4 regions of the Neobacillus sp. BP17 genome follow, and region 1 is predicted to be linked to each of the others. Evidence: riboswitches for the same ligand, from Rfam matches in the RefSeq annotation. Region 1 holds a riboswitch; each other region holds the start of a gene.
What was found. Region 1 has a riboswitch for thiamine pyrophosphate ahead of tenA (thiaminase II). Riboswitches for the same ligand answer to the same signal wherever they lie in the genome.

Region 1 (8,334 bases):
ACGTGAGCCTATCCGTGACCAATTTAGAAAAGGCCAAGCATTTTTATAGCAATATCCTCTGTTTAAAAGAAATCCAGCGCCCGAATTTTGATTTCCCTGGTGCTTGGTATGATATCGAAGGACAACAGCTCCATCTCATCGTCGATCCTGCCTCCCAAACCCTTCGCCAAGATAAGCGCCTAAGCAGCCGTGAAGGTCATTTTGCCCTAAGAGTAAAGGATTACAATGCCACAGTGAATTGGTTGAAAGATAAGGGTGTTGAATTACTCGAGAAACCCAAGAGCATGAGTGGCTTTGCCCAAATCTTCTGTGCAGACCCCGATGGGAACCTCATTGAACTAAACGTTGACCAAGCAGACCTGTAGGTAAGCCAAAAGGAGAAGTGCCCGAACTTCTCCCTTCTTATTTTATTCCATAAAAATCATAATCCCTGCTACAACGAAGAACAACGAAAGCAGATAGCCGAAATCTTTCACTGCTAGTTTAGTTGTTTGATAATAGGTTCTGTCCCTTGTACCTGTAAACCCACGCGCCTCCATGGCAATCGCTATTCGTTCTGATTTTCTTATGCCCTGCGTAAACAGTGGCAAAGCATACCTCATAAACGCTTTCCAATTATTTCTTTGCCGGTAACCTCTCACTTTATGAGCTGTCTTCATTTGGTTTAGTTCCGATTGGAACAACGGGATAAAGCGGAACCCCGCTAATAGTCCATACGCCCATTTAGGTGAAAGTTTACATTGATGAATTAAACTCATGATGAACAACGTGATGTCGGTGGTGGAGGTGAATAATAAACCATACGTGACAAACGCTAACATCCGTAAGGCGATGGTTAAGCCATGATTTACACTCTCCACCGTAATATGGAACCAGGCCCCTTTCCAAATCGTTTCTTCTCCTTCTCCAAAAGCAGCTATCATCCAAAATACAAGAATGAAAAAACCTAAATAAGGCAAAAGCCTTTTGACAAGATACGTCATTCTCCATCCGCCTAAAAAAATGCCAATCAATAGCGCAAGAAACCAAATCAAAAAAGTCACCGTTGGATTGGAGATGGCCATTAAAAGAAACATCACGATCAAATGAGCGAACAACTTACAAGCAGGATTGAGTGCAGCTAGGAATGAATCATTCGCCTTCATACCAAAACACCCTCCCTTCTTGCATGCATCAACTGGTAATGGAGTGGTGGAATCAACGCACTTTCACAATAATTACTTGGATCTGAAAATAAACCATAGGGCGTTCCTTGATAGGATACTCGTCCCTTATTGAATAGAAGGACTTGATCAGAAAAACGATCGACCACATCCATATCATGGGTTACCATCACAATGGTTGTTCCCTGTTCCTGTCTCTCTTTGAGACGTTTAATAAGCTCTCTCGCTGTTTTTTCATCCTGACCAAAGGTTGGTTCATCAAGCAATAGCAAAGCTTGATCGAACAATAACATCGTCGCCACACTTAACCGCCGTTTTTGTCCTAGACTCAGGGTAAAAGGGTGTGCATCCTGGTACGGTGCCAATCCAAACTCCTCTAACAATCGATTGGTTTTCGAGCGAACCTGCTCTTCCGGCCAATTTCGCTGGCGGCCGCCAAAAGCCACTTCGTCAAAAACCGTATCGGTAATGAATTGATGTTCTGGATTTTGGAAAACAAAGCCTGCCTGCTCAAATAATTCTCGGTCTGTCCATTTTTTTAGTTCCTCACCTTGAAAGTAAATTCTCCCTTTTTGAATCGGCTCCAACCGGATCAGACTTTTTAAAAAGGTGCTTTTCCCACTCCCATTTTCTCCGACAATGGAAATCCATTCCCCTCTATGGATTTTCACCTCTATATCACTGATGACGGTCTTCTTCCCATAGCCAATTTCAACATGTTCGGTGCGGAGTAAACAATCGCCTTGTACGAGCGGTTTCGTTTTTACTCCATTTTTAAGTTTGATAGATAGAGGGTGCGAGGGATCTTGAACGATCTCCTCCCATTTATGAGGAAACAACTTAGGACGCCAAATCCCCGCATCTTTCATTTGTTGATTAAATTGGAGCAGCATCTCTTTTGGTTCCCCATCCCCAATAATCTTTCCATGCTCATCAAGGATAATGACTCGGTCCATCCATTCGATGCAGCCGTCAAGGACATGTTCGACAAAGACCATCGTATGGTTGGTTTTTTCGGCTAAATGTCTCAATAAACCAAAGATCTCATTCCGGCCAGCAGGGTCGAGTTGAGCGGTTGGTTCATCAAAGAAGAGGACGTCTGGTTCTAATGCAAGCAAACACGCTAACGCCAATCGTTGTTTCATCCCGCCTGACAGCTTTTCAATCGGTGTTTTCTTATCTACCATCAGCCCTACTTTTTCCATCAAATCCGAGATCATTTGATCCATTTCGTTACGAGGAATCGAACGGTTTTCCAGACTAAAGGCAATTTCTTCATCGACACGCAGCATGCAAAACTGGGAATCAGGATCTTGAAACATCACTCCAGCAGATTTCCGGATGCATACTTCACCGCTGACCTCTGCGTCCAAATGCTCAGGGATAATCCCAGCAAGAGCAGAAATCAATGTAGATTTTCCACTCCCACTAGGTCCAAGGATTAATACCTTCTCCCCTTGATGGATGGACAAGGTAATATGATTGAATATTTTTTCAGAGCGGTTATAAAAACGAATCGAAAGATCCTTACAACCCAGAAACATTGACATTGTCCTTTTTTCTTTTTTCCTTCATCAACTCATATTGCTCTAACACCCCTGTTTTTGCGAGTGAATCGACAACGACCTTCGCTAATCCACCACCAAGAATCATACCGCTGATGACATGAATTCCTAGTGTCATCAAAAAGACTTCCAGTGTGTAATAACCGAAACCGTTGGCGATTAAGTTATAAATCATACTGCCAATCGCTGCAAAAGCACCTGATAGCATTAAAGTAAAGAGGTTATACCGTTTATATCCGAATAGGGCGAAGGCAATTTCTGAACCAATCCCTTGAAAAACACCTACTAACAGGGCCGACAGACCAAAATGACTTCCTGTTAATAACTCGACGGCAGCCGCTGCTACCTCTGCAATAAATGCCGCTCCCGGTTTTCTGATAATATACGCGACGATTGGACTGGCAATCACCCAAATGCCAAACATAAAACCCGCGCCCACCGGCCCGACAATGGCTGAAATCGGAATCCACAGCGTCGACCATCCTAAATAAATCACTCCACAGGCCACCGCTAGAATCACAGCAAGAACAACTTCTTTCATCTTCCACGTCTTCATTTCACGACCTCCATTTTCACAGGCCATTCTTCTAGTTTATAAGCCATATCCCAGAACATATATTCCAACTGACAACTGATGAGGAAATGTTCCTTCATTTTTTCCTTTTCTTTCTCCGTTGCGGTCTTAGCCCACTCATCGATCCGGGCACAGAATTTTGTCGTAATCGAATCGGTCCGGTTTCCATAAAAATGAATCCAATCATAAAAAGGATGGGAGCGATCTGGATTCACTTCCGTTAATAATCTTTTCCCAATTTCCCAATACGTCCATGGACATGGCAGCAATACCGCTAAAATTTCCCCTAATGTTCCTTCATGCGCAACCGTAAGCATATGACGCGTGTAATGAAGGGCTGAGGGGGCTAACGGATATCCCTGTAATATCTCGTAGGGAACACCAGCTACTTGACAAAAGTTATTATGTGGATGGATTTCACTGTTTAATATAAATGAAATCTGCTGATTAAACATATCCATTTCTTCACGATTCTCACACTTAGAAACTGCGATTCCATAGATGCGAATAAAGGAATTCAAATATTCAAAGTCCTGTTTCACATAATGAACCAATTGTTCTTTTTGTAACTCCCCATCAGCGATCCCCCTGACAAAAGGATGTTCAAAAATTGCCTCAAAAATCGGATTAGCTTCTCTTCTTAGTTCTGCTGAAAAACTCATATATTTCTCCCCCTTATTTGTTTTATGGGAAGACACTAAATGGAACGGCTAACGGTTCGAACACGAAAAAACCGCTCCAAAAATGGAGCGGCAGAATAATAGTATTTATCCATACACAGACTCCACTTTCCTACGCTAGTATGAACTAGATCAGGTTCAAAGGGTCCAAGATTATTCTTGTCTCAGCCGCCAAACGGCTCCCCTAGTGGTCTTCCTATAAATTTAATATTCACTCTACACCCGCTGGTTAATGTTGTCAATCAGTTAACAGCTAAAGGATAAAAATAGACCAAACGTCCTATAGAACAAGGAGACGCCTTCTCCTTTTCCCCCACTATACTTGCTTAACCACAGCCTTATGTTCTAATCGACGAACTAATTTATAGAACCCTAATAAGATGAGGAGGAGAAAAGGATTGATCATGATGGAGTGATACAAGCTCCACCAACCATAATGGAAATAACCCCAAGGCTCTGGTAATAAGGTTAAAACCTCATAGATCACAATTCCTACATTCCAAGCTAAAAAAAAGGACAATTGTTTCCATAATGGTCTTTTTAAAGGATAGACATTTAAAAAGATAAGATTCACAGGTGGGACTAAACATAAATACACAAGCAAGGCCTGCCAATCCACACCCTTAGTGAAGTACCAGTACCCCTGGTATTTCAAACTGATAAATACATCAAACATCAGTTGGAATAAGGTTGTAAATAACCAAATCTGCAGCATCTCACTTCTGGTTAAACGTTTTTTTACTTTGATTGCAATGAGATTAAATAAGATCACTGCTATAATAATCCCGACCATTTAGTTAACTCCTTAGGCATCAATATATATAAAATTTCCATTTTTAGTAAAAAACATACCTCTCCACCACTCTAACTTCCAATTATTTACCAGTAAATGTCGTAAGTCTCGTAAAACATGTCATAAGCGTCCGGAAATATGTTATAAGGTTCAAAAAATAGGTCATAAGTCTCTGAAAATAGGTCATAAGTATCTAAAAATAGGTTCTAAGCGCAGGAATAGATGTTATCTTGGTAACTAACCAAAATATTCCCTCTACCCTCTATTACCATTTAAAAAGAATAAGAACTTTTTTCTTCCTACCCCCAAAATCTCCACTTTACTATCTAAGTCTTTGAATATGGTCATTTTCTGTCGAAAAATCTGGCCCGCTATCTGCTGGACATTATGTAAAATATAAATCTATTAATATAGAACAACACTACACCTAGAGGAGGAATCTATGTGAATCGAATGTTTAGGTGGCTGGTTAGGTCACTATTTGCTCCTGTCACCGGAAATGCCGGAGCGGTGGCAAGCACACTTGGTTTTTTCTTAGGGTTTTTGCCTTTAGATAATATAAGAATACCGCTATTAGTAGTTCTTTCACTTTTGTTACGTCTAAATATCATCGCCTTATTCCTGGGAACGTTGATACCTATTTTCATTCCAAAAATGAATCATCTACCCATCCTGGATTTAAGTAGATTAGAAGATACCTGGTTCATTTCAACCTTAAAATCGAAAATACAACTTTCACAATCGATTGCCCCTGCAATCCTAGGCGGCCTGATTGGTCTTGTTTGCTATTTTTTCTTCCATTGGTTTTACAATTTAGGGTTGAAAAAGAGAGAGCGGAATCAAGACCATGTTTTTCTTGATCCTGCCAAAAGACGCTGGTCGATTATCAAACGAATGGGTGCAGGCTTTGCCGCTTTAATGATTTTAGTGTCGACGATTTTTATCGAAAGCCTGAATAACAACCCAGAGTTTCCAGCACTGCAACTCGATAACAGCGCAGCAAAGAGCGGGATTGAACCAATTAATATAAGTTTTAGTGAAGAACAACTCGCTGCTCAGGTTCAAAAAACAACGCCTTCCCTTGCTAGTCAAAAAGAAATCGGGGAAGTGAATCAAAAACAAGAAGTTTATGGTTTTTACGTCGATTGGGACAAAAACAGCCGCACTTCTTTTAAAAAGAATATTGATTCGATTACCACATTAGTACCGGGATGGCTGCAACTTACACATGGCCTTACCCTAGAAACCCGCACAGACAAGTCGATTGTTGATCAGGCCAAAGCACATAAGATAAAGGTTCTCCCCTTAGTAAATAATTTCACTAATAATAAATGGGATGGCGAAGTACTGCACCGTTTATTTACCACTCCTGGTGCGGAAGATCTATTTATAAATAAGATGCTGGACTATGTGAGAACAAATGACTTTGACGGAATCAATATCGACTTTGAAGACATTCAGCCCAATGATAAAAATCACTTCACGCGATTTATCGGCAAAGTTAATAATGCCTTTCATCAACATGGTCTTATGGTTACACTAGATGTTCCGCCGGACAATGATAGTTTTAACTACGCTGCTCTATCAGCAAATGTGGATCGAATGATTGTCATGTTATATGACCAGCACCATTCGATGAGTAAACCTGGACCTGTGGCACCAAAGGATTGGGTTGAAGAGAATTTAAACCAGCTCCAAATTCCATCGGAAAAATTGATTGTGAGTTTGGGCAGCTTCGGATACGACTGGGAGGAAAACTCCGGTCAGCCCGCCAAAACAGTTGCCTTCGGCGATATCATGGATTTAGGAATAGGAACCAACCTTCAAATCCAGTGGAATAAACAAACAAGCAACCCCTATTTACGCTACAAATTAAACGGGAAAAATCATACCGTTTGGTTTTTAGATGGGGCTACTTTTTATAATCAGATGAAATTATCAATCGATCATGGTTCAAAAGGTATCGCGGTTTGGCGCCTCGGTTCTGAAGATCCTTCCATCTGGAATTATCTGAATAAACCAAAGGAAATAAACGATCCAACCAATGCCCTTAAAGCCTTGGTCAGCCCTAATCCTGTTCACTTTACAGGTGCGGGTGAAGTTTTAAAAATTGCTTCTCAAACAGAACAGGGGAACAGAACAATTCACTTGGATGCACAAGGGATGATTCAAACCGAATCGTATGTTAAATTGCCGCAACCAATTGTTGTAGAACGGTATGGAAAACCGAAAAGTAAGGAAATCGTCCTTTCCTTTGATGACGGTCCAGATCCAACCTATACTCCACAAATATTAGACATTTTGAAAAGGGACCATATCAAAGCCACCTTTTTTATCCTTGGTGAGAACGCGATGCAGCATCCACAATTGGTGAAAAAGATGTATGAAGAGGGCCATGAAATTGGCAACCATACCTTTACCCATCCGAATATTGCATCGATCACACCGGAACAAACAAAAAGGGAACTCAATGCTAATCAGCGGTTGTATCAAGAAATTACAGGCCATTCGATGACCCTTTTCCGTCCTCCATATGCTGCCGATGCGGAACCAAACACGAAGAGTGAACTGGAGCCGATCTTGCGGGCACAGGAGATGGGATATACAACGGTCGGTGAATTAATCGATTCGGATGATTGGCAAGGACTTTCTAGTAAGGAGATTCTCCAGCAGGTATTGAGTCAGCTGCAAGATGGAAATGTGATATTGATGCACGATGCCGGCGGTGACCGCTCCAACACGGTAAAAGCCTTGCCGATGATCATTAAAGAGCTCAAACAGCGCGGCTACACCTTTTCTACCATTGGGGATCTGATTGGAAAAAGTGATCGTCAAATTATGCCTGAAGCTAATCAGGACAACCCTTATTTAGTCTATGACAAGGCAGTATTCAAAGTCCTCCAAGGCTGGAACTTAGGATTAAGCTTTCTCTTCTACTCAGCGATCGTGATCGGAATCCTGCGACTAGTTGTCTTCGTTTTCCTTTCAAGAAAGCAGGTCAAAAGGTATAAGGAAACGGAGATTGACCCTGACTTTACCCCGTATGTTAGTGTCGTGATTGCTGCCTATAACGAGGAAAAAGTCATTTGCAAAACCGTCGATTCGATTTTAGCGAGCGATTATCCTGCTTTTGAAATCCTGGTTATCGACGACGGTTCAAAGGATGATACGGCGGCTGTTGTGGAAGAGACTTATGGAGACCATCCACTCGTCCGATTAATTAAAAAGACCAATGGCGGGAAATCCTCCGCTGTCAATCTTGGCTTTAAAGAAGCAAATGGGGAAATCGCCGTGGCACTTGACGCGGATACACTCATCGCTAAAAATGCGATTTCCTTGCTTGTGAACCACTTTAAAAATGAAAATGTCGCAGCCGTGTCAGGGAATGTAAAGGTCGGCAATAAAGGGAACCTCCTGACAAACTGGCAGCATATCGAATATGTGACCGGCTTTAACCTCGAGAGAAGGGCCTTCGCCGCCCTCAATTGCATTACCGTTGTACCTGGTGCCATCGGCGCCTGGAGAAAGACGGCGGTAGAGGAAGCAGGATATTTTCAAG
Region 2 (8,334 bases), 2.9 Mb from region 1:
CAAAAAGGGCTAAATCCTTCCCGCCACGATTAGTGGAAGAACTAAAGGTTGCAGATTTGATTATCCATGCAGGGGATTGGCAAACAATCGATGTTTATAACCATCTTAAAACCTTTGCAAAGGTAGTAGGGGTTTTTGGTAATGTTGACAATGAAGACATCAAGGACATGTTTCCAGAGAAACGAATCGTAGAGGCAGGCGGATATAAACTTGGTATTACCCATGGTCATGGCACCGGAAGAACAACTGAAAAAAGAGCCGTTCAGAAATTCGCAGAAGAAAAAGTAGATTGCATCATTTTCGGTCATTCACATATTCCGATTAAAAAGTATGAACAAGGTATCCTTATTTTCAACCCTGGTTCGCCAACAGACAAAAGAAGGCAGGAAAATTATTCATTTGGTATCATTAATATCGGGGAATCATTAGAGGCGGAGCATATCTTTTTTACAAAAGAGTCTTCTGAATATAATACAAAAGGGGAACAGAAACGATGAACAAGCAGGTAATTGTCTATACTACTAAAGACTGTATTGAGTGCACGATGGTCAAAAAAGTCCTTAGTGAGGAAGGAATTCCTTTCGAAACAAGAGATTTATCAGTCAATCCAGAATACCAAAAGGAAGTAGAAAAATATGGCTTTTTGGGTGTTCCAGTGACAGTCGTTGAAAATCGGGCGGTCAAAGGATTTACCAATGAACTGAAAGAGTTGATGGAACTGGCAAAAAGTTAAGAAAGTCCAGAGTATTCGGTACTGTACCAAAAAACAGGGCATTGATTATAAAAAATGAAATGGCTTGGAGGGAAATCCTCCAAGCCATTTTGTTACACCGGATTATGCACTTATTGATTTATCTTCTTTTGCCGTTTGGATCTCACTTGAAGGATGGAACTCATTCTCCATCTTGGAAACAACCACTGTTGCCACACCATTTCCGATTAAGTTAGTAATCGCACGTGCTTCAGACATAAACCGATCAACACCTAGTAATAAGGCAATCCCTTCGACGGGAATGACAGGGAAAGCAGATAGTGTCGCAGCAAGAGTAATAAAACCTGAACCGGTAACACCCGCTGCACCTTTTGAAGTCAGCATTAAAATTCCTAACAAGGTGATTTGATGCCAAAGTGTAATATCTACATTGTAAGCTTGAGCAATAAAGAGCGCGGCCATCGAAAGATAAATCGCAGTCCCGTCCAAGTTAAACGAATAGCCAGTAGGTACAACCAGACCAACCACCGATTTCGAACAGCCGTATTTCTCCAGTCTTTCCATCATTCTTGGCAGCGCAGATTCAGAAGAGGATGTACCTAACACCAAGAGAATTTCTTCTTTAATATAAGCGATAAATTTCAAAATATTAAATCCATAAAGCTTTGCAATTGCCCCGAGGATAAATACGATGAAAATAAACATCGTTGCATAAACGCTTCCCATTAATTTACCTAGTGAGACTAAAGAGCCTAGCCCAAAATTACCGATTGTATAGGCCATTGCACCAGAGGCGGCGATGGGTGAAAATTTCATTACCATATTAACAATCTTAAAAAATATTTCAGTAAATTGTTCAAACAGAGCAACGACTGGTTTCCCTTTTTGTCCTAATGAAGCAAGGGCAATTCCGAACAGGACCGCAAAGAATAAAATGGGGAGCAGATCACCTTTTGCCATCGCCCCAACAAAATTATCAGGAATAATTCCTAAAATAAACTCCATAAATCCATGACTGGACTCCTTTGCCTGCTCAGTAAATTGTGAAATGTCTCCGCCTTTTACGGAGTCTGTGTTAAATCCAGATCCAGGTTTAATGATATTGACGAGTAATAATCCGATTGCAAGCGCAAAGGTAGTAACAATCTCAAAGTAAAGGAGTGCTTTTCCTCCAATCCGTCCAACCTTTTTTAAATCCCCCATGTTACCAATACCGATGACAATCGTTAAAAATACAATCGGAGCAATTACCATCTTAATTAATTTGATAAAGATATCTGCCAAAACTTTTAATTCTGTACCGAATTTTGGAAACAGAAATCCAATCACAATTCCAAGTACAATCCCCAATAATACTTGGACGGTCAAATTCTTAAAATTAATTCTCATTTTCCCGTACACCCCTTTGTTTAATTAGAACTGTTAACGCTTTCAGTCTACCTATTGACAGAATAAATGAAAATTCAGATAATCGTAAGATTTTGGTCATATTGGTCTTATTGTTCCTTTTGTTATAAAAATTACATAATAAAACAACGAAAAAATATCATCGATTAATTTACTATTTTGATAAAATAGGCCATGATAAGAATATAAATGAGAGTTCTTTAAGGGGGAGCAGGGGATGTTTCCGTTAAAGGTAATATTAATAGAAGATGACCCGATGGTTCGGGAAGTACACCGCCAATTTATTGATCGGGTGGAGGGATTTTCGATAATCGGCGTTGCTGCAAACGGTATTGAGGGTCTGAGATTAATCAAAGAGCTCCGGCCCAACCTTGCCATTATCGATATTTATATGCCATATATGGGTGGATTGGAGATGCTAAGAGAACTTCGTTCAGAGCTCTACTCCATTGATGTAATTGCCATAACAGCGGCCAGCGATATGGAAACCATCCATGGAGTTCTTCAACAAGGTGCGTTCGATTATATAATGAAACCATTTACCTTTGAGCGCATAAAAAAATCACTAGATAACTATAAAACTTATCGTATGAAATTAGCGGAAAAGAAGGCCCTTTCACAAGAGGAACTGGATCACATCTTATTCATTGATCAAAAAGAAGAATGTGAAAGAGACAACCTGCCAAAGGGATTAAATATGAACACTTTAACAAAAATTACCGACTTTCTTTCGCAAGAGAAGGAACCCGTCTCTGCTGAGGAGGTAGCTGAAGGCATTGGTATGGCTCGGGTAACAGCACGAAGATATCTTGATTATTTAGAAAAAGAAGGAAAAGTAAAGATACATATCCATTACGGGGGTGTGGGAAGACCAGTCAACCGATATGGAGTGTAAATATAAAATACGATGTTTGTGAAATGGGAGGGAGCATGTTGGACTGGAACATCAGGATTGGAAAACCAAAACTCCGTTTACAGACGACGATTACCCTGCTAGTTTGCATTGTAGTTGTGATGGCATTGTTTGTTACCGAGATATTAATCACTAACAGAATTTCACAAGAAACAAAGAAAGGGCAAGCTGAGAAAGCCACGGATATTGCGCGGATTGTTGCCCAATCGTCCCTTGTGATAAATGGGTTACAGAATAAAAAAGCTGAGAAGGACATCCAAACATATGCGAATGATATCAAACGGTCCACCCATGTTGAATTCATCGTCGTCATGGACATGAATGGAATAAGAAAATCACATCCTAATCGGAATCTATTAGGCCAGCATTTTGTCGGTGGAGATGAAGGCCCGGTATTAAAAGGGAGAGAGCATATTTCGACTGCCGAAGGAACATTAGGATTATCATTACGCTCGTTCGTCCCTGTATTTGATGAGAAAAATAAACAAATAGGGGCCGTTGCCGTTGGGATCTCGTTAGAAAAAGTAAATCTGGCCATCGAACAGAGTAGAAGAATCATTTTGATTGGGGTCGGTGTGGGTGTTTTAGTTGGCATCCTAGGAGCTCTGTTTTTGGCAAGAAAAATTAAATCGATTCTGTTTGGCATGGAGCCTAGTGAAATAGCCAAACTGTTGGAAGAACGAAGTGCGATGCTGGAATCAACCAAGGAAGGGACGCTGGCGGTTGATCAAGATGGGATAACCACCCTCGTTAATAATGAAGGGGTTAGGCTCCTCCATATGGCCGGTATTGAAGGTCCTTTTTTAGGGAAAAGAGTGGACGAATACATGCCAAATACCAAACTTTCCACCGTCCTAGGGACTGGGGAAGCACAATTAGATCAAGAGCAGGAAATCAATCATATTACCATTCTAACCAACCGTGTCCCAGTAATCGTGAAGGGAAAGATTGTTGGAGCAATTGCCACCTTTCGAGAAAAAACTGAAATCAAGGAGTTAGCAGAACAATTGACCGGAGTCAAGTTATATGCAGAGGCACTTAGAACCCAATCACATGAATTCATGAACAAACTGCATGTAATTTCAGGTTTGGTCCATATGAAGGACTATCAAATGGTTTCGACGTACATTACCAAAATTGTGAATCACCAGCAGTCTGAGGTAGAATTTGTCGTCAGTCGTTTTAAAGATCCTGTATTAGCAGGGTTTATTTTAGGAAAACTTAGCTTTGCAAGGGAAAAAGGCTGTGAAATGATCATTGATGGAGAAGGATTGTTACCAGAACCGCACAGGCAGGAAACAACACATGAAGTGGTCACGATTCTTGGAAATTTAATTGATAATGCACTGGATGCGGTCGCGGACCAGCCGCTTAAAAAAGTAACGGTAAGGTTTGATTATTATGAAAATATCCTTGTGTTGGAGGTTCATGATACAGGACAAGGTATCGATGAGGAAATTATAAATAGCTTATGTGTGAAAGGATTTTCAACTAAGGGAGAAAATCGAGGAATTGGTTTATTTTTAGTACAGCGAAGCTTGGAAAAATTAGCAGGACAGTTAGAAATTCATTCTCAAAAAGGGAAAGGGACTGCTTTTATTGTTACGTTCCCATATAACAGTAAACAGTAACAATATTATGTTAACCTGATTATAAAAATGCAAAAAATAATTATATTATGTAAACTACCAATCGTATGTAACTATTTTCTTTACATTCTAGTTTCATAGCGTTATTATGTACTTAATTTAATAAACTAATCGATCTACTAGGGGTGCCCTGTTATCAGGCTGAGAGAAAACGCTATGTTTTTAACCCTTTGGACCTGATCTGGGTAATACCAGCGTAGGAAAGTAGCCAAGTGAATGTTTTTTCTCTGACTTACTAACCAGGTCCATTAATGGACCTGGTTTTTTTATTTTTTGGTTGTGTTTAACTTGTCAGTTGATTTCCGTTCCAGGCACTCCAATCAACAGAGTGCCAAACACAGCCTATTTTATAAAAAGAAATGGAGAGATTACAATGGAAAAAATTAATTTATATGAAACGTTGGAAAAAGTAAGAGAGGTAAACCCGCTTGTACATAATATCACTAATGTCGTGGTAACGAATTTTACCGCGAATGGGCTGCTCGCTTTAGGCGCTTCGCCTGTGATGGCGTATGCTGCTGAAGAAGTGGCGGAAATGGCTAAGATTGCTAGTGCACTGGTTTTGAATATTGGTACCTTAAACCCACAAACGGTGGATTCGATGATTATTGCCGGAAAAGCAGCCAATGAATCCAATGTACCGGTCATCTTTGATCCGGTTGGTGCTGGGGCTACCACGTACCGAACCGAAACTGCGCAACGAATCATGAGGGAAGTCAATGTTTCAGCGATTCGGGGAAACGCGGCTGAAATTGCAAATGTCCTGGGTGAAAAGTGGGAAATTAAAGGTGTTGATGCGGGGTCATCAGCGAATGAGGATATCGTGAGCCTTGCGATCAAAGCAGCAGAAACTTGGAATTGTGTGGTCATCATCACAGGAAAAGTGGATGTCGTTTCAGATGGCGAGACTAGCTATCTTGTTAACAACGGCCACCCAATCATGACAAAAGTGACCGGTATGGGGTGCTTGTTAACCTCAGTGATTGGGGCGTTTGCAGGAGTGGAGAAGGACCTGCTTATAGCTTCCGTGGGAGCTTTAACATCCTATGAGGTTGCCGCTGAAAAGGCAGCTGCGAAAACAGCTGAAAAGGGAACAGGAAGTTTCCAAATCGAATTCTTAAACCAATTATCACTTGTTTCAAATGAGGATATCAATCTTTATAGTTCTTTCAAAAAAGTTAATTAAGTGGGGTAATTTAAATGAAAAAAGCATTAACAATTGCAGGTTCAGATAGTGGCGGCGGGGCAGGAATACAAGCCGACATAAAGACATTTCAGGAATTAGATGTATTTGGAATGTCGGCGTTAACAGCAGTAACAGCCCAAAATACATTAGGAGTTCACGGAGTTTATCCAATGTCGAGAGAGGCAGTGGTCAAGCAAATCGAAGCTATCGGCTCGGATATTGGTGCCGATGCCGTGAAAACAGGAATGCTTTTCAATGCTGAAATCATCGAGGCGGTTGCCGCTCAAATCAAGATTTTTGGTTGGGAGAATGTAGTGGTTGATCCAGTTATGATTGCCAAAGGTGGCGCATCACTGCTGCAAATGGAAGCTATTTCTGCCATGAAAAAAAGCTTGTTGCCAGTTTCCAAAGTAATTACACCGAATATCCCGGAGGCAGAAGTCCTAACGGGGATGACTATTCTGACCTTAGAGGATAAACAGGAGGCCGCTAGAAGACTCCATGATTTAGGTGTGAAACACGTTGTGATTAAAGGCGGTCACGATGAAAACCAATCCGAGTCGACTGATTTATTGTTTGATGGGAAGGAATATTACACCTTTACAAGTCCTCGAATTGATACAAAGAACACACATGGTACAGGTTGTACTTTTTCGGCAGTAATTACCGCAGAACTTGCTAAGGGTGCGACTGTTTATGAAGCCGTTTTGACAGCGAAAGATTTTATTCAAGCTGCGATTGAAGATCAATTGGAGATTGGTCAAGGACATGGACCTACGAACCATTGGGCGTATGGAAAAAGAAACCTTGTAAAGGAGCTACCCGTGACATGATTGATTTGAGAGAGGCGTTACGTGTTTATTTTATAATGGGCAGCAACAACTGTTTGAAAGAACCCGCTGAAGTATTAAAGGAGGCAATATCAGGTGGGATTACGCTTTTTCAATTTCGTGAAAAAGGGGAAAGTGCACGAACTGGTTCTGAAAAATATGCACTGGCAAAAGAACTCCAAACTCTTTGCAGAAACCATCAAATTCCTTTCATTGTGAATGATGATATCGACTTGGCTGTGGAGATTGATGCAGATGGTGTTCATATCGGGCAAGAAGATGAATCGGTAAAAATGGTACGAGAGAAAATCGGTGCGAACAAAATTCTTGGGGTATCCGTCCATACGACAGAAGAAGCCATGGCAGCGATCCAAGAAGGAGCAGATTATTTTGGAATTGGCCCTGTGTTTCCGACAAGGACAAAAGCGGATGCCAAGCCATCACGAGGGACGACACTGATTGAAAAGCTAAGAAATGAGGGTTGTGAAATGCCGATTGTTGGCATCGGCGGGATTACAATCCAAAATGCTCGGTCCGTGATTGATGCGGGGGCAGATGGAGTTTCTGTAATTACGGCTATAAGTCAGGCAGAATCCCCTTTGGAAGCTGCGAAAGCATTAAGAAATAGTGTGATGTTTAAAGGGGTGGTCTAATCCGTGAATAAGACTCGCAAATTGACGTTGACGGCCATGATGATTGCGATTGGAACACTTACAAGTAACCTATTCTATATTCCAATCGGTTTTACAAAGGTCTTTCCTATTCAACATTTTATGAATGTCATATCAGCGGTGTTGTTAGGACCTTATTATGCTGTCGCTCAGGCCTTTGGTGTTTCATTGCTTAGAAATTTGTTGGGAACAGGATCGCTTTTTGCCTTTCCGGGGAGTATGGTAGGAGCCTTGCTCGCCTCACTATTATTCTGGAAAACTAGAAAACTATATCTAGCTTTTATTGGTGAAGTAATAGGGACAGGAATCCTTGGTGCCATGCTTTCTTACCCTATAGCTACTCTTTTCCTTGGTCAAAAGGCAACATTATTTGGATTTATTCCCTTATTTATTTTCAGCTCGTTTGCAGGGGCGCTGCTAGGGTTCCTTATTTTAACTGTTTTTTTAAGAAAGAAAGTATTGATTGTTAATGAAAATGACACAACCATCAGGAATTAACTATAAGGGCGTGAACAAATGAAAGAGGATCTGCTTGGTAAAATCTCACAAGAAGTAGAAGCGAGAGAAGCGGAATTAATTGAATTGTTGTCGACACTCATTGCTTTCCCAACGGAAAGTCCTCCTGCGCGGAATACGAATGAGGTGCAGGATTTTATAAAAGGATATTTAGAAGATCTGGGATTTCACACTGATAAGTGGGATGTCTATCCGAGAGATCCTAATGTCGTAGGTGTTTTACTAGGGGAATCCCCTGATCAATTTAATAGTTTAATTGTAAATGGTCACGTGGACGTCGCTGAAGTGGGGGATTCTACAGCGTGGAAGGAGTCTCCATTTTCAGCATACTGCAAAGATGGCCATATATATGGACGTGGTGTCGCTGATATGAAGGGCGGACTTGCAGCATCACTGATTGCGATTAAACTTTTAAAAGAACTGGGAATTTCACTTCAAGGCAATCTTCAA
Region 3 (8,334 bases), 1.8 Mb from region 1:
GAATCACTTGATGCTACTCAATTAGCACAAGTGAAGGATGCAAAATACATCATTGCTGGAACCTACACCTCAAGTGTTGGAGGCAGAGCCAACGACGCTAGTCAAATGGTGATGATAAGACAACTCATCGAGACTGGTGTACCTGTCATTGCTGTTGGGGCTAGAAATCCATATGACGTTATGTCCTATACGAATGTAGATGCCTATCTTGTTCAATTTGGCTTTAGACCAACGAGCTTTGAAGCAACAGCAAGTACAATTTTTGGTAAAAATAATCCGACAGGAAAGCTGCCAGTTACGATTTACAACCATGATGGCAGTGTTTTATATGGATTTGGTCACGGGTTAGGATACTAAGTAGGGGAGAGATAGAGGGGAATTTAGTTGTGACTGCTTCAAATAGGGGTAGGGCTTTATCCTTAAACTTTGATAGATCAAAAGAGGAGGGGTACTTTTGAAAAAGGGGCTTATAGGTTTATTGGCTCTCGTTCTACTACTTTCGACCGTTTCAGCAGCTGTTGCAAAGAACGCAAAAGAGAAGAAGAATGAAAAATTCCGTTTGGGCGTTGAGGTTTTGTTGCAGGATAAGATTGATTTGATAAAGGATAAGCGCGTCGGCTTAATCACCAATCCGACGGCGGTTGATCAAAGCGTTACTAGTATCGTAGATTTACTATACAATAACAACAATGTAAATTTAACTGCTCTTTATGGTCCTGAGCATGGTGTCCGTGGAAGTGCACAAGCTGGTCAATATGTTGAACAATATACGGATGAAAAAACAGGACTTCCAGTTTACAGCCTTTATGGGAAGACAAAAAAGCCAACACCTGAAATGCTAAGCAATGTCGATGTATTGTTATTTGATATCCAAGATGTGGGGACACGTTATTACACCTATATTTACACCATGGCACTAGCGATGGAAGCAGCAAAAGAGAACAATATTCCAATTATCGTTCTTGACCGTCCGAATCCAATCAGCGGGACAAAAGTCGAAGGACCTGTGCTCGAGGATAAGTACTCTTCGTTCATCGGTGAATATCCGATTCCTGTTCGCCACGGGATGACCGTCGGGGAATTAGCCAAGCTTTTCAATAGCGAATTTGGTATTGGAGCCGATTTAACGGTAGTGGAAATGGAGGGTTGGAAACGAAACATATATTACGATGAGACACCATTAGAATGGATCCTTCCATCGCCAAACATGCCAACCCTGGAAACTGCGGTTGTCTACCCAGGGGCTGCCCTCATTGAAGGAACCAATGTTTCCGAGGGAAGAGGAACAACAAAGCCATTTGAATTGATTGGAGCACCGTTCATTAATAGCGACAATTTGGCTGCCAAGTTAAACTCTTACAAATTACCTGGTGTCACATTCCGAGCGGCTTCATTTATACCGACCTTCTCGAAGCATGCGAATGTTTTAAGCCATGGAATTCAAATTCATGTCACAGACCGAAATGCCTATAAGCCGTTTGAAACAGGATTGTATATCGTAAAAACAATCCATGATATGTATCCAAACGATTTCCAATTTAGAGCACCGAATGCAGCAGGAATCTCCTTCTTTGATAACCTTGTCGGTAATGGTTCGATCCGTGCTGATATTGAAGCTGGCAAATCTATTGAAGAAATAAAAGCTGCATGGCAGGCGGGTTTAGATGAATTTAACGGGGTTCGTGAGAAGTATTTATTATATTAATAGGTGTGAGTGGGCCTTCTTTTTAGGAGGCCTCTTTTTAATACGATTTATCCTTTAAGAAAAAATCAAATTATATTATGGACTAAACTAGTAAAAAAACTATTACGATCTTCCAGTGATTGACGAAACCATTTTATTATTCTGCCTAGTGGGGGAATTACTGACAAGAACCTAAATTATATCGCAAGTACATTAATTACAAGAGAAGTTCACGGGACAAAAAAAGTAAATTACTCCTTGAACCTTTCTTTAAAAAAATGGACAATAGATATTAGTAGTTGGGTTCAACACTTTATTGCAATATTCGCTATATATCTATTACGTAAGGGGTAGGGTTATGGAAACAGCAAAAGGAATTGGTGTAGAAAATGAACAAGTACGTACCTCGCGTCAGAAGAAATGGATTTTACTTGGGGTCCTTGTTCTTTTATTCATTTCTGTTATGTTAAGCATAGCTGTTATAGAAGTTAAAAAAAGTAAATCTAAGCCGTTAGTGTTAATAAAACCAACAGAAAAAATATTTACTAAAACAAAAACAGTGTCAGGTCGTGTTGTACAAAGTCATGCTGAAACGATTTATTTAAATGTAACAAAAGGATCTATACAGGAAATTTTTGTGAAAGAAGGGGAAACTGTTACAAAAGGACAAAAGCTCTTTTCTTATGAAGGATCAACAGTCGCGGCTGAGCTAGGACAAGCAGAAGTAAATAAAAACCTAGCAGAAACAAGTGTTACTCAGATGAAAGAGCAAATCACTTCATTAGAGCAGGATATACGAGAAGCTGAGTCAACCTCTACAACCACTACAACAGATACAACTGATACAACAGATACAACTGATACAACCAATACCACTGATGCAGTTGATACAGCTAACATAGATACTAAAGCTATCACGATCCAGTCAATTCAAGCTGAACTAAATAAAGTAAAAGCTGAGCTCCGTGCAGCAGATCTAAATGTAGAAAAATATACGTTGCAGGCTGAAAAGCTAAAATCTGAGCTCGAAACATTAACTGTCATCAGCAACACTGCTGGTGTAATATCAAACCTGAACCAAAATGTAGGTCAAGGTTTTCGAGCAAAAGAAAATCAGCAACTAGCAATCATGCAAATCGCTTCAAATGATCCGTTTCAAATTGAAGGAAAGCTAACAGAAGCCGAAAAAGCAAAAATTACATCAGGCCAATCTATTACAGTAACTTCTAATGTAGTAGCCAATAAGAAATGGAAAGGAAAAATTTCGGAGGTTAGTGATTATCCTACATATAAAACAAATGCAAATAAGAATAAAGATATACAACAAGAAACTAATCCATACTATTCCTTTAAAGCAAGTCTAGATTCACAAAAGGGCCTATATCCTGGCTACAATACCATGCTAGACGTAGTAGTGCAGTCAAAGCAGTTGCTAGCAGTTCCTGAAACGAGCATCATGGGCTTTGGAAAATCCACCTATGTATATGTACAAAAAAAAGGAAAGATTCAGAAACAAAAGGTAGAAACTGGTCAAAAAGGAGGCAAATGGGTTGCCATACTTAAGGGTTTAAAGGAAGAAGACAAAATAGAAGAAAACCCATCCTGGATTGTTCGCCTTGGTACATCTCTTTTTGATTAGTATTTTACAGGTAAATTATGGTTCATCCTAAACATAATATCGAAACACGACTATATTACTATAATTAATATTATGTATTTCATTTTAACCGATACTCATATATAATGTAGCTTAATTGAATATAAATAACTAGGGGTGTCCAATAAGTTGGGCTGAGAAAGAAACACGCTGAAGTTTCTTGACTCTTGGGACCTGATCTGGATCATACCAGCGTGGGGAAGTTAGAATAGACAATCTTCAATGCAACTATACTTCTGCATACATTTTAGCCGGGTCCAACCATTTATGGTCCCGGCTTTTTGATGTACTTTTATACGCTTATTTACTTGTTATGTTCTGTATCTCGTCCTTTATATTCAAAAAAAAAAGGAGAGATTTATTATGTCAACGACTGCATTAAACGAACAAAATATTTCCATCATGTCTAGTTTTCCAGGAAGTAAAAAAGTATATGTAACAGGCTCGAGATCCGACATTAAAGTACCAATGCGTGAAATTGAGTTAAGCCCTACTACGGGAACGTTTGGTGAAGAGGAAAACCTTCCTATTCGCGTGTATGATACAAGCGGTCCTTATACGGATCAGAATTATTCTGTTGATATTTCAAAAGGCCTTCCTGCCATTCGAAGCACATGGATCCATGAACGAGCAGATGTTGAAGAATATGAAGGTCGAGAAATTAAGCCTGTAGATAATGGGTATAAGGATGAAAAAGATCCTCGTGCCAATCATAACGTGTTTCCGGGTTTGAAGCGCAAACCATTACGTGCAAAAAAAGGAAAAAATGTTACACAGCTTCACTATGCAAAAAAGGGAATTATTACTCCTGAAATGGAATTCATCGCAATAAGGGAAAATATGAAACCTGAATTTGTGCGTGATGAAGTTGCAAAGGGTCGAGCGATTATTCCTTCTAATATCAATCATCCAGAGTCAGAACCTATGATAATAGGACGTAATTTTCATGTTAAAATTAACGCGAATATCGGTAACTCTGCTGTTTCATCATCCATCGAACAAGAGGTTGAAAAAATGACATGGGCGACACGCTGGGGTGCTGATAATATTATGGACCTATCAACAGGTAAAAACATTCATAAAACAAGAGAATGGATTATTCGAAACTCAGCTGTTCCTGTCGGCACCGTCCCCATTTATCAAGCACTTGAAAAAGTAAATGGTGTTGCTGAAGATCTTACATGGGAGGTTTACCGTGATACCTTGATTGAACAAGCGGAGCAAGGTGTTGATTACTTCACAATTCACGCTGGTGTTCTTTTACGATATGTTCCACTAACGGCAAAACGGTTAACAGGTATTGTATCCCGCGGTGGTTCAATCATGGCACAATGGTGTTTACACCACCATAAAGAAAGCTTTTTATATACTCACTTTGAAGAAATCTGCGAAATAATGAAATCTTATGATGTTGCATTCTCTTTAGGGGATGGTTTACGTCCTGGGTCTATTGCAGATGCGAATGATGAAGCGCAGTTTGCAGAATTAGAGACTCTTGGAGAGCTAACAAAAATTGCTTGGGAGCATGATGTACAGGTGATGATTGAAGGACCAGGGCACGTACCGATGCACCTAATTAAAGAAAATATGGATAAACAACTAGAAGTGTGTCAGGAAGCGCCATTCTACACACTTGGACCTCTTACAACTGATATTGCTCCTGGTTATGATCACATTACATCTGCTATTGGAGCTGCCATGATTGGTTGGTATGGGACAGCCATGCTTTGTTATGTAACGCCTAAAGAACATTTAGGTTTACCGAATAGAGAGGATGTTCGTGTAGGGGTTATTACTTATAAAATTGCCGCCCATGCTGCTGATTTGGCAAAAGGACATCCAGGAGCACAAAAAAGAGATGATGCCTTATCAAAAGCTCGTTTTGAATTCCGTTGGAGAGATCAGTTTAATTTATCTTTAGATCCTGAACGAGCGATAGAATATCATGATGAAACTTTACCTGCGGAAGGTGCAAAAACAGCTCATTTCTGTTCAATGTGTGGACCAAAATTTTGTAGCATGAGAATCTCTCAAGATATTCGTAATTATGCGAAAGAAAATAAACTTGATACGAAGGAAGCTATAGAAACAGGTATGAAGGAAAAAGCTAAAGAGTTTAAGGAATCTGGAGGCAGCATATATCAGTAACTTTCTTGGGAGGTTATACGGATGAATGTTCAAAAGATTAAAGAGGAAATTACCCAAATGAAAACTAGCCTTTCTTTTTTAGAGGGGCGTTTAAAAGAGATTCAGCAAAATTGTGATCATCGTTTTGATGGCGATCAATATTATGAAAAATGTTTGAAGTGTTATAAGGTAAACGTATTATATTATTAAACAAAAAACTCGAAAAAAACACTCTCAACAAGAGGGTATTAAAAAGACAGCCATGTAGAGGCTGGGACATAACTAGCTTCAAATAGTAAGAAAGGTGAATGTGAGTACGCTCATATTCACCTTTCTCTATTTTTAGGGTGTTAATTCTTCAAATACTTTAGTTGTTGGCAGTGAATTTTCAGAGGTGGGTTTTGTCCAAGTCTCCTTTTTGTTTATTATACACTTGACTAAACAGTAACAACACTTGTATTTTGGGGGACTGATCCCAATTTTCCGAGACACAAATAATTTTCTAAAATTTTAGAAAATTATTTACAAATGGAAAACCAGTACTTATAATGAGAATATGAAAAGTGATTCAGGTTTTAATTTGGAAGAAGGTGAATAGGATGGAGATGAAAAGTGATTTAAGTCCAAAAACAAAGCGAGGCGAGAAAACAAGAAGAAAATTATTAGATGGAGCAGAAATTGTCTTTGGGAAGTATGGGTATTTTGAAAAAGGCATCGTAGAAATCACACAGGAAGCAAATGTATCGTTAGGGACTTTCTATAACTATTTTGAATCCAAATATGATATTTTCGCTGAACTTGTTGGTGAAATGCAATTCCAATTATATGAAGCGATTCGAGAAGAAACTAAAGGCGTCAATAATCGAATTGAGAAAGAAAGAAAAGGGTTTAAAGCATTTTTCCAGTATCTGAAAGAGCACCGTTACCTTTATCGAATTTATAAACAAACGGAATTTGTGGATGAAGAACTACACAAAAAGTATTTTGATGACACAGTTAAGAGATATTCTCGAGGCCTGCAAAAAGCCATGGATAAAGGGGAAATCAAGCAATACACTCCAGAAATACTTGCGGTGTCTTTAATGGGGTTACTGGAATATGTCGGAACGAAGTGGATCAATTGGGAAAACAAAGAAATTGATGATGCATTAATTGATGAAGTCATTGATTTTATCCGCCATGGACTCGCCGTAGGGCAAAATGATTCATTCCTAGATGGAATTTTTGATCAATAAAGTAAGGGAGCAAGGAATCTGCATTTGATGGATAAATAGTCATTCTCAATATAAAGGAAGGTGGAACCATGGATTTTTCATATACGGCAAAAGAAGAAGCATTTCGACAGGATTTAAGAATTTGGCTAGAGAATAATTTGCCAGCTGGTTGGCTGGAAGGCAATCGAACACTGCCTGTTGACCCGGAAGAACAAAAAAGATTTCTAAAGGAATGGCAGCAAAAGTTATTCGAGGGCGGCTGGTCAGGAGTATCTTGGCCAATAGAGTATGGTGGCAGGGGTGCAACATTAATTGAAGAAGTGATTTATGAGCAGGAAATGGCAAGAGTTAGTGCGCCGCCAATTATTAATATCGTCGGAATCAATATGATAGGTCCTACTCTCCTCCAAATTGGAACAGAAGAGCAGAAGAAACAATACATCCATACAATCTTAAGTGGTGAAGAAATTTGGTGCCAAGGATATTCTGAACCCAATTCCGGATCAGATTTGGCTTCGCTTCAAACGAGAGCTGAAAAACAAGGAGATCAATGGATTCTTAATGGGCAAAAGATCTGGACGAGTTATGCACACTTCGCCGATCGATGTTTCGTATTAGCTAGAACTGATAACACAGGGAAAAAGCATCAGGGAATCACAGCTTTTCTAGTCAATATGCATCAAGAAGGGGTAGAGGTAAAACCCATTCGTTCCATTAATGATAAATGTGATTTTAACGAAGTCTTTTTTAATGATGCGGTTGCGTACGATGTGGAAGTGGTGGGTGAAGTGAACCGTGGCTGGAAAGTAGCGCTCGCATTGCTGAGTTTCGAACGAGTAGGTGTTGGAAGACAGATTTTCCAGCTTCAACAGCTTTTTGAAGAATTACTTGAGATGACCAAAACTATCAAAAAGAATGGGGAGCTATTAATAAAAAATCCATCTATTCGCCAGAAAATCGCGATGTTTCGAACAAAATCTAAAGCTCTGTTGCTGAATTATTATCGCCATTTAACCCAAATTATTCAATCCAACAAACCTGGGGCACTAGGGTCAATGGATAAAATTGAAGTGAGTGAATTGGGGAAAGAGATGTACAAATTTGCGATGAGTATTCAGGGAGCCTCAAGTATCTTATGGAAAAAAGATGCCCCCATAGATGATAAATGGCAGCAAGGATTTTTACGTTCGCGTGCTTACAGTATTGAGGGAGGAACTTCTGAAATTCAAAAGAATATTGTGGCAGAACAAATTCTTGGCTTACCAAAAGATATCAAGTTTTGAGGAGGTTTCAAAATGGAATTTGACTTAAATGAAGATCAGAAGATTTTTCAGGAGTCGATTCGGCAGATTCTTGAAGCAAACGGTGATTTAGCACTGACGCGCAAGTATACAGAAGGGGACTGCACCCTATTAGATCATATCTGGGATGAGTTGGCGAAATTAGGTTACATGAGTATTGCGATTCCAGAAAAATATGGCGGACTTGGTTTAGGACCACTCACACTCGTTCCGATATTAGAAGAAATGGGAAGAGTGGTATTGCCAGGGCCATATCCTGAAACCGTTGGGTTTGCCGCCCCTATTATTGAGGCCTATGGGACGGACGAACAGAAGAATGTGTATCTCCCCAAAATAGCTGAAGGAAAGCAG
Region 4 (8,334 bases), 2.7 Mb from region 1:
GTCGGCTTTACGTGGACGAAAACACCGGAGGAACATCGGGAAGCCCTAAAAACAGCGTGGGCATTTACGAAAGAAAAGGTACAGTTTGGCGGTTACGATGTTGTCATTATAGATGAACTGAATAATGCACTCGCGATTGATAATTTTCCGATTGACGATGTCCTTCCGTTGACAGAAGTATTGGAGTTGATTCAGCAGCGCCCCAAGGGGATGCATCTGATCATCACCGGACGGTCAGCCAAAGAAGAGATCATCGAATGCGCGGATTTAGTAACCGAAATGAAACCCGTTAAGCACTATTATAATGAAGGAATTCCTGCCGTGAAGGGGATTGAGTTTTAATGGTCTACATTGAAGGCCTCGGAAGTCTAATTATATGAAACTAGGAAAAGGAAGCTGCAATGGAACATTTGGAGAATTGGTCCAAGGAATCATTGGTGATCGCCCTTATTTAATCACCCTGCCGATACCGAGTTTAAGAAGTGAGGCTAGGTTTATTCCAGATCCAATCACTTACGGGATAAGAGTGGCAGACTCAAAAGTGAAAGCTCAAAGAGCAGGGGAATGGTTACTCCAACTGTTTGGCGTAAAGGGCGGCGGGGTTCTCGAGATACGCTCTAATATCCCAGTTGGTAAAGGTTTGGCCAGCAGTTCAGCAGATATTGTTGCTGCATTAAGAGCAATTGCTGAAAGCTATAGTCTTCCGCTCACAAATGAAATAATCTCGATGATTGCCGCAAAAGTGGAACCTACCGATGGGGTAATGTATGAGGAAGTCGTGGTCTATGACTATATTCACGGTCAGCTGATTGAAAGCTTTGGGGCCTTACCACCATTCATCCTCGTTGGTATCGACATTGGGGGTATGATCAACACAATTGAATTTAATGAATTTCCGAAAGAGTACAGCCAGGATGATCAACAGCAATTTATTAAAGCGTATGATCTGGTAACAAAAGGGTTTAAGGAAAAAATTTTTACTTATATTGGGGAGGCAGCAACCCTCAGTGCACGGGTGAATCAAAAAATTTTGCCAAAACCTGTTTTTCCTCTATTAGATCAGCTGGCCCATCGCTATCAGGGCGGAATCGTTGTCGCCCACAGTGGAACGGTCGCGGGAATTTTACTAGATGGAAATCTTCCAAACGGTGATGAGGTGGTTTCACATTTATTTAGGGAAATGTCACTCGCTTTCAAAGGTGTTCCTATAAATTTATTTCATTATGAAAGCAGGGAAAAGATAATAATTTGAAAGACTTGCAAAGTTTGATTTCAATTGATTTTTTATGTTGCAACTGTTTATAAAAGGGAGGAATTATTTAAATGGAAACTGTATCACTGTTTTTACTTGTTTTTGTATTGGGGCTTCGGCATGGGTTGGATGCTGATCATCTTGCCTTTATTGATGGACAAACCCGTTATAATTGGAGAATGGGCAGTTCGTTTGCACCTTGGGTGGGGACATTATTTTCATTGGGTCACGGAGGAATGGTAGCATTAACAGCAGGTATTTTAGGAATGGTGATAGAGAATTTTTCATTCCCATCTTTTTTTGATAATTTTGCATCATGGGTGTCGATAATTTCTTTATTCCTTATTGGAACGTTAAATACGTATAATCTGTTACGCACTAGAAACAATCACGAAGAGTTTCAACTGAGCGGACTAAAGGGAAAGTTTATTCCAAAAATTGCGAAGGGGACTACAAATCCTTTTCTTATTATTTTAGTAGGTGCTTTGTTTGCCTTGGCTGCCGAGACAGTAAGTCAAACCGCCGTCTGGTCTTTGGCGGCAGGAAATGCAAGTCAATATACCCCTATATTTTTAGGGCTAGTTTTTATGTTTGGCATGATGATTACAGATACAATTGATTCGATGATTGTTTATAAAATGGTGAACCAGTCCAGCAAAATCGGTCAAGCTGCGTCAAGAATAATGGGTTGGGTGATTGTCGTTTTGGCATACGGGGTTTCCTTCTATCTGGCATTTACTTTCTTTAACCCTTGGGCAGAACTAGATTTCGAAATCGTGGGGGCCATTCTTTTCATTTTCTTACTCGCATCATTTATCTTTATAAGTGTTTACTCTAAGAAACAGAATTATGAAATAAATACTACTAATTAATTATAAAAGCTCTGACAATTTTATTGTGTCAGAGCTCTTTTATCTTGTAAGGAGCCGCAATGGCATAAGTCATCATCCAGATGAGTGGAGTTCGTTTACTGATCACACCCTTTTAGAGTCATAGTATCAGTATGTCCAAGCATTAGAGATTAATAGCGATTGATTTGAGTTTTTTGCACCAAGACCCATTTTTTTCTTCTGTTTTTATATTCGGTTTTCTTTTATACTTGAATGATCTTAACAATGAGGTAAACTGTATGGAACATACTAAAAACTTACTCTTACAAGTAATGATTATTTTGATCCCTGTCTTTTTTTATTCTATGTATTTAACCAATCATCATCAATTCATCGAAACGAAACGTCAAAAATTAATTTTCAGTTTCTTGGCAACGATTACATTATTATTGTGCATGTCCTTTCCGATCTATTCGGATGTAAACGAGCGAAATGACCTGCGGTTTGTAGCTCTTATGATAGGTATATTTTATGGAGGTGGATACGCAACAGGTATTGTTCTCACGATCATTTTATTGTTGTATCGTTGGTATTTCGGGGGGGCAGGTTTTTATTCAACGGCATACGAAGTCCTTTTCTTCTTACCCATGTTTTTTTTAGCATATCCACGTTTCATCCAACAGGATCGAGCAGGTCGAATGAAACTGGCTTGGATGATAACATCGGGGATGTCCTTGATCTTCATCCTCGTGGATTTTCAAGAGATGGATTTTTTTAACCACACACTTCAGGAAATTTTAGCGATATGTGTTGCCACCATAGTAACCGTCTTTTTGATTGAAACCCTAAGGGAAAATGCCCAGTTACACCTGGAAGCTCAACAGGCGGAAAAATATAAGATACTCGGAGAATTGGCCAGTTCCTTTGCTCATGAAGTTCGAAATCCCATGCAGACCAATCGAGGATTTCTCCAGTTACTTCTAGAATCGCCAATTTCAGATACGTATAAAAGGTATGTTCAAATTTGTATAGAAGAAGTGGATCGAACGAATGACGTCATTACTGAATATCTTTCGCTTGCCAAGCCAGAAGCGGATACGAAAGAGTCCGTCGATGTTTGCAAAAAAATACAAACAGTCGTCAAGATTCTCTACTCCTATGCTTTAGAACGAAAAGTAAGCATAGACGTCCGACTTCCGGAGCAAAAGTGTGCAATATTGGGTCATCCCCCAAAAATGAAACAAGCCTTCCTCAATATCATCAAAAATAGCATCGAAGCGATGCCTCAAGGTGGTGCGGTTTCCATTTGCGTGAAACAGGAGTCACAGCACGTGATGATCCAAATCCAAGATGAGGGAGTGGGGATGAATGAAGACGAAGTGAAACGTCTTGGACAACCATTTTATTCCCTGAAAGAAAAAGGAACCGGCATAGGACTCATGGTGAGCTATCGCATTATTGACTCGCTTCATGGAAAAATCACCGTCCAGAGCCAAAAAGGAAAAGGAACCACGTTTACCATTCGGTTCCCTCTCCATAATTGTAAAAATATAATCGCCATTAAAACTGACAAACTACATGGAGAGTATAAATTTAACGATTGATGAAAACGATAGCTATGATTGTAGTTGATGGATTTCGCAAGGTTAGAATTCGTTAATAAGTATTTCCTATTAAAATATTAGATATAAGAAATTAAAATTGGGGTTGCAGCGGCAACCCCTCTTTAGAGTGGAGTATAGGAAATAACGTGTGCTTTTTTGTTCTTGCTTTTGGCTAGAAATTAGTCATTTCTAATTTGTGGTTGTAATATTAAACAATTTGGGCTTTATAACTGGTTTAGCTGTTTACTGGAATTCGTGTTTGCCCCTCCAGCGATTGCGGTTTCTGTTGGCTCGGATATCGATTTCTTAATCCCAAGTATTAATGCCATTTATGCAACGGTCGGAATGTTTATTTTATTTATTTTGGTCAACCTCATCGGTGTAAAAGGTGCCGCTATCATTGAGTTAGTGGCAACGGTATTGGCACTAATCGGTCTCTCAATTTATTACGTGGCCGGTTTACCTCATGTTCAATCATCCAATATATTTAATGATATGGCTTTTAGTCATGGCTGGTCCGGTGTTTTAGCAGCGATTCCATTGTTTGGAGTGGAGCTGCCTTTGGCAGGTGTGATTCTGACGATTTTTGGTGTGGCGATTGTCTACTATTTCTTAGTAGGATCCAAGAAACTTCGTCCAATGTCGGAGGAGTTTGTTTCCATTGAGGATGTGACTTCTGAAGAAACAGGGACAGAGGAGCAAATAGGATAAGGTTCAATAGAAAAAGATGTTCCATTGGAATGGGGCATCTTTTTTGTATTAGTTGTAAGGATTGGATACAGGCCATTGCCAAATTGAAGTAGGTTCATATGTATACGGGAAAGGGAAGGCAGCTGTAAAGAAGCAAAATACATTAAATAAGTTGGCATTGACTGCCTTGACTGATATAATAGTAAAATAATAACTGAAATACGATGAAATGTGGGGGAACCGGTGTTGCCGGTTGAGATTTAGTCCGTGAGACTTATGACCCTTGGAACCTGATCTGGTTGATACCGGCGGAGGGAACATATTCTTAAACAATTAATTGTTTGCTGATATGCACTCAGGTTCTTTGCCTGAGTGCTTTATTTTGTTTAAGCAAGTTTTTGCCTTCTAACCAACACTAAGGTTTCGCTCTATTTCATTTGTTTCACTTTAGATTTTATTTTACATATGGAGGGATACAACATGAAGAAATGGCTAGTACTACTCCTTTCAGTCCTTCTAGTGACTGGATGCAGCAGCAAAAAAGAAACAGAAAACACAAAAGAAAAAAAACAGCCGCTTAAAAAGGTCTCGGTTGTACTGGATTGGACGCCAAATACCAATCATACTGGATTATATGTAGCAAAAGAAAAAGGATTCTTTAAAAAAGAAGGCTTGGATGTGGATATTATCATGCCGGGTGAGACTGGTGCTGACCAACTAGTCGCTTCTGGCAAGGCGCAGTTTGGTGTAGGTTACCAAGAAGCGATTACCCAGGCACGGATACAAGGGGTACCGCTCGTATCGATCGCTGCAGTGATTCAGCACAATACATCAGGATTCGCTTCACCAGCTGGCAAACAGATTCAATCTCCGAAGGATTTTGAAGGAAAAACATACGGTGGATGGGGATCGCCAGTCGAAAAATCTGTCATCACTTCTCTAATGAAAAAGGAAAACGCTGATGCCAATAAGGTGAAAATCGTGAACATGGGGGATACCGACTTTTTTACGGCTGTGAAACGAGACATCGATTTCGCTTGGATTTACTATGGGTGGACTGGTGTAGAAGCAGAGCTTCGTAATGAAAAAATTAATATGGTTTACTTAACAGATTACTCTGACAAACTGGACTACTATACACCTGTTTTAGAAACAAACGAAAAGATGATTGAAGAGAACCCAGAAACGGTTAAGGCATTCGTAAATGCCGCTGCCAAGGGGTATGAATTTGCCATTAAAAACCCTGATCAAGCTGCAGATATCCTGATTAAAGCAGCACCGGATTTAGATCCAAAGCTGGTAAAGAAGAGTCAAGAATGGTTGTCTCCGAAATATCAGGATGATGCAAAGGAATGGGGAATTCAAAAGCAAGAGATTTGGGAAAATTATGCCCAATGGATGTATGAGAATAAACTTCTAGATAAGAAATTAGATGCGAAAAAAGCATTTACAAATGAATTTTTACCAAAACAGTAGGGGGTAGAAAAATATGGCGAATTCATTAATCAGCATTCAAATCATCCCGAAAACAAAGGATGGAGAAGACGTCATTCCATACGTCGATGAAGCGATTAAAGTCATTGCTGAATCTGGTGTGAAATATGAGGTACACCCGTTAGAAACAACCATGGAAGGCGAACTCCACGAATTATTTACGGTGATTTCAAAAATGAATGAACGAATGATTGAAATGGGAAGCAAAAATGTCATTTCTCAAGTGAAAATCCTTTATCAGCCATCTGGCATTGCCATGGATGACTTAACGGAGAAATATCGATGATGAAGAAGAATCTTGGAAAAGGGTGGAGACCGATTTTGGTTCTCCTCCTTTTGTTTGTCATTTGGGAGATTGTTGTTAAAATAGCAGAAGTGCCGGAATGGCTTCTTCCGCCGCCATCAAAGATTTTCATTGAGGCCATTGCCGGTTGGCGTGATTTTTATCCTGATGTGTTTTCAACGGTTAAAATTTCACTATTTGGATTTGTCGTTGGAGCATTCATTGGACTGGCGGTCGCTATTTTATTCCATCTGGTGCCTGTTTTAAGGGATTCTTTCTATCCATTGTTGATTTTATCGCAAAATGTTCCCATTATCGTTCTGGCTCCACTGTTGGTCATTTGGTTTGGGTTTGGATTATTGCCCAAAATGATTGTCATCACGCTTGTTTGTTTCTTTCCGATTACAGTCGCTGCTTTGGATGGATTTAGCCAAACCCCTTCCGAGTTGAAGCATTATATGAAAATGGCAGGTGCAACCAAAACACAGCTTTTTTGGAAATTGGAGCTGCCGTCATCACTGCCCTCGATTTTTTCAGGCTTTAAGGTTTCTGCCACGTATAGTGTAATGGGTGCCGTTATTTCTGAATGGCTTGGTGCCAAGCAAGGGATTGGTGTCTTTATGACATTCGCCTCGTCGTCTTTTCGAACGGATCGGGTATTCGTTGCCATTTTTACGATCATGTTCTTAAGCCTCTTTTTTTTCTTTTTCATCGTTTTTATAGAACAAAGAGTGGTTCGCTGGCAGCCGAAAGGGGATAAGAAAAAATGAGCTATCTTCGTTTTCAACACGTTTCGAAACGTTTCCGGCAAAATGAAGTACTGAAAGACCTTGATTTTTCCATTAATAAAGATGAATTTGTTTCTATTATTGGTCCTTCAGGCAGTGGAAAAAGCACCATTTTCAATTTAATTGGAGGAATTCTTTCGCCAGATGAAGGGGAGATCCTATTAGACGGCCAGTGCATTAATGGCAAGCGTGGTTTTATTAGCTATATGCCTCAGACTTCTTCTCTTTTCCCGTGGAGGACAATTCTTGAAAATGTCCTTCTTGGCCAAGAGCTTCATGGTAAAAAAGACGTAAAAGCAGCACGAGAAATGCTGGCGATTGCCGGACTCTCAGATTATGAAAACGCCTATCCTCACATGCTGTCTGGAGGAATGAAGCAGCGAGCTGCTTTTATCCGTGCCTTATTGAGCCCGCAAGAGGTGATCTGTCTTGATGAACCTTTTTCCGCTTTAGATGAGCTAACCCGGTTTGAAATGCAGAAATGGTTAATGGACATGTGGGAATCGCATCGACGGACGATTCTTTTTATTACTCACAATATTGAGGAAGCACTGTATCTATCCGATCGAGTGATGATGCTGTCTGGTAAGCAAGCAACGGTCGTTTCAAATATAGAGGTTCCTTTTGATAGGCCGCGGCACGAAGGGATTCTGCTGGATGAAAGCTTTATTCAATGCAAAAGGGATATATATTACCAATTAGTAGGTGAAGTCAAATGAAGATGATCGACGCTCATATCCATTTGGATCACTATCAGGATGAGGAAATCAAACGGATGGTATTGGATTCTGCCCAAATCGAGGCCTTGATTTCTGTATCGTTTCATTTGGATTCCAGTAAAAGAAACCTTTTACTATCACAAAAATATCAAAAGGTAAAACCTGCTTTTGGCTACCATCCCGAACAATCATTGCCTTCTGAAAACGAGCTGAACGGGCTGCTCAATTGGATGGACGACCACTGTGACGAAATGATTGCTGTAGGAGAGGTGGGTCTGCCATACTACTTAAGGCAAGAGCAGGGGATTTCAATTGCTCCTTATCTTGAAGTATTGGAAGTGTTTATCAGGAAGGCGAAAATATGGGACAAACCGATTGTTCTTCATGCTGTTTACGATGATGCACCTCTCGTTTGTGACCTTCTCGAAAAATATTCTGTTTCCAAAGCGCATTTTCATTGGTTTAAAGGGGATCAGAAAACAATAGACCGTATGATACGAAACGGCTATCATATTTCTATTACCCCGGATGTGGTGTATGAACAAGAAATCCAGCAGCTTGTCAGCGTCTATCCTCTCGAGCTTATGATGGTTGAAACCGATGGTCCTTGGCCATTTGAAGGTCCATTTGCGGGGAAAGTGACCCATCCGAATATGATCGAGGAATCCATAAGG

Region 2: linked by a shared signal. The riboswitch ahead of thiM (hydroxyethylthiazole kinase) and the one ahead of tenA (thiaminase II) in region 1 are both predicted to bind thiamine pyrophosphate.
Region 3: linked by a shared signal. The riboswitch ahead of thiC (phosphomethylpyrimidine synthase ThiC) and the one ahead of tenA (thiaminase II) in region 1 are both predicted to bind thiamine pyrophosphate.
Region 4: linked by a shared signal. The riboswitch ahead of AC4QJR_RS12560 (ABC transporter substrate-binding protein) and the one ahead of tenA (thiaminase II) in region 1 are both predicted to bind thiamine pyrophosphate.

The regions. Positions count from the first base shown of each region.
Region 1 covers NZ_CM184198.1:5,274,458-5,282,791, forward strand. Annotated here, with positions in the region: gene AC4QJR_RS25715 (VOC family protein) at 1-365, shown strand, start outside; gene AC4QJR_RS25720 (energy-coupling factor transporter transmembrane component T family protein) at 408-1,145, opposite strand; gene AC4QJR_RS25725 (ABC transporter ATP-binding protein) at 1,142-2,713, opposite strand; gene AC4QJR_RS25730 (ECF transporter S component) at 2,691-3,284, opposite strand; gene tenA (thiaminase II) at 3,281-3,964, opposite strand; TPP riboswitch at 4,075-4,178, opposite strand; gene AC4QJR_RS25740 (hypothetical protein) at 4,299-4,775, opposite strand; gene AC4QJR_RS25745 (polysaccharide deacetylase family protein) at 5,220-8,334, shown strand, end outside.
Region 2 covers NZ_CM184198.1:2,397,555-2,405,888, forward strand. Annotated here, with positions in the region: gene AC4QJR_RS11520 (metallophosphoesterase family protein) at 1-497, shown strand, start outside; gene AC4QJR_RS11525 (glutaredoxin family protein) at 494-733, shown strand; gene AC4QJR_RS11530 (dicarboxylate/amino acid:cation symporter) at 836-2,101, opposite strand; gene AC4QJR_RS11535 (response regulator) at 2,337-3,014, shown strand; gene dcuS (DcuS/MalK family sensor histidine kinase) at 3,050-4,663, shown strand; TPP riboswitch at 4,793-4,901, shown strand; gene thiM (hydroxyethylthiazole kinase) at 5,055-5,867, shown strand; gene thiD (bifunctional hydroxymethylpyrimidine kinase/phosphomethylpyrimidine kinase) at 5,882-6,700, shown strand; gene thiE (thiamine phosphate synthase) at 6,697-7,350, shown strand; gene thiW (energy coupling factor transporter S component ThiW) at 7,354-7,866, shown strand; gene AC4QJR_RS11565 (acetylornithine deacetylase) at 7,885-8,334, shown strand, end outside.
Region 3 covers NZ_CM184198.1:3,459,932-3,468,265, reverse strand. Annotated here, with positions in the region: gene nagZ (beta-N-acetylhexosaminidase) at 1-357, shown strand, start outside; gene AC4QJR_RS16705 (exo-beta-N-acetylmuramidase NamZ family protein) at 455-1,705, shown strand; gene AC4QJR_RS16700 (efflux RND transporter periplasmic adaptor subunit) at 2,043-3,323, shown strand; TPP riboswitch at 3,445-3,559, shown strand; gene thiC (phosphomethylpyrimidine synthase ThiC) at 3,705-5,489, shown strand; gene AC4QJR_RS16690 (serine protease) at 5,511-5,678, shown strand; gene AC4QJR_RS16685 (TetR/AcrR family transcriptional regulator) at 6,068-6,703, shown strand; gene AC4QJR_RS16680 (acyl-CoA dehydrogenase family protein) at 6,772-7,965, shown strand; gene AC4QJR_RS16675 (acyl-CoA dehydrogenase family protein) at 7,978-8,334, shown strand, end outside.
Region 4 covers NZ_CM184198.1:2,584,844-2,593,177, forward strand. Annotated here, with positions in the region: gene cobO (cob(I)yrinic acid a,c-diamide adenosyltransferase) at 1-342, shown strand, start outside; gene AC4QJR_RS12540 (GHMP family kinase ATP-binding protein) at 377-1,252, shown strand; gene AC4QJR_RS12545 (HoxN/HupN/NixA family nickel/cobalt transporter) at 1,324-2,124, shown strand; gene AC4QJR_RS12550 (ATP-binding protein) at 2,382-3,686, shown strand; gene AC4QJR_RS12555 (hypothetical protein) at 3,942-4,397, shown strand; TPP riboswitch at 4,600-4,710, shown strand; gene AC4QJR_RS12560 (ABC transporter substrate-binding protein) at 4,857-5,852, shown strand; gene AC4QJR_RS12565 (thiamine-binding protein) at 5,866-6,156, shown strand; gene AC4QJR_RS12570 (ABC transporter permease) at 6,156-6,923, shown strand; gene AC4QJR_RS12575 (ABC transporter ATP-binding protein) at 6,920-7,660, shown strand; gene AC4QJR_RS12580 (TatD family hydrolase) at 7,657-8,334, shown strand, end outside.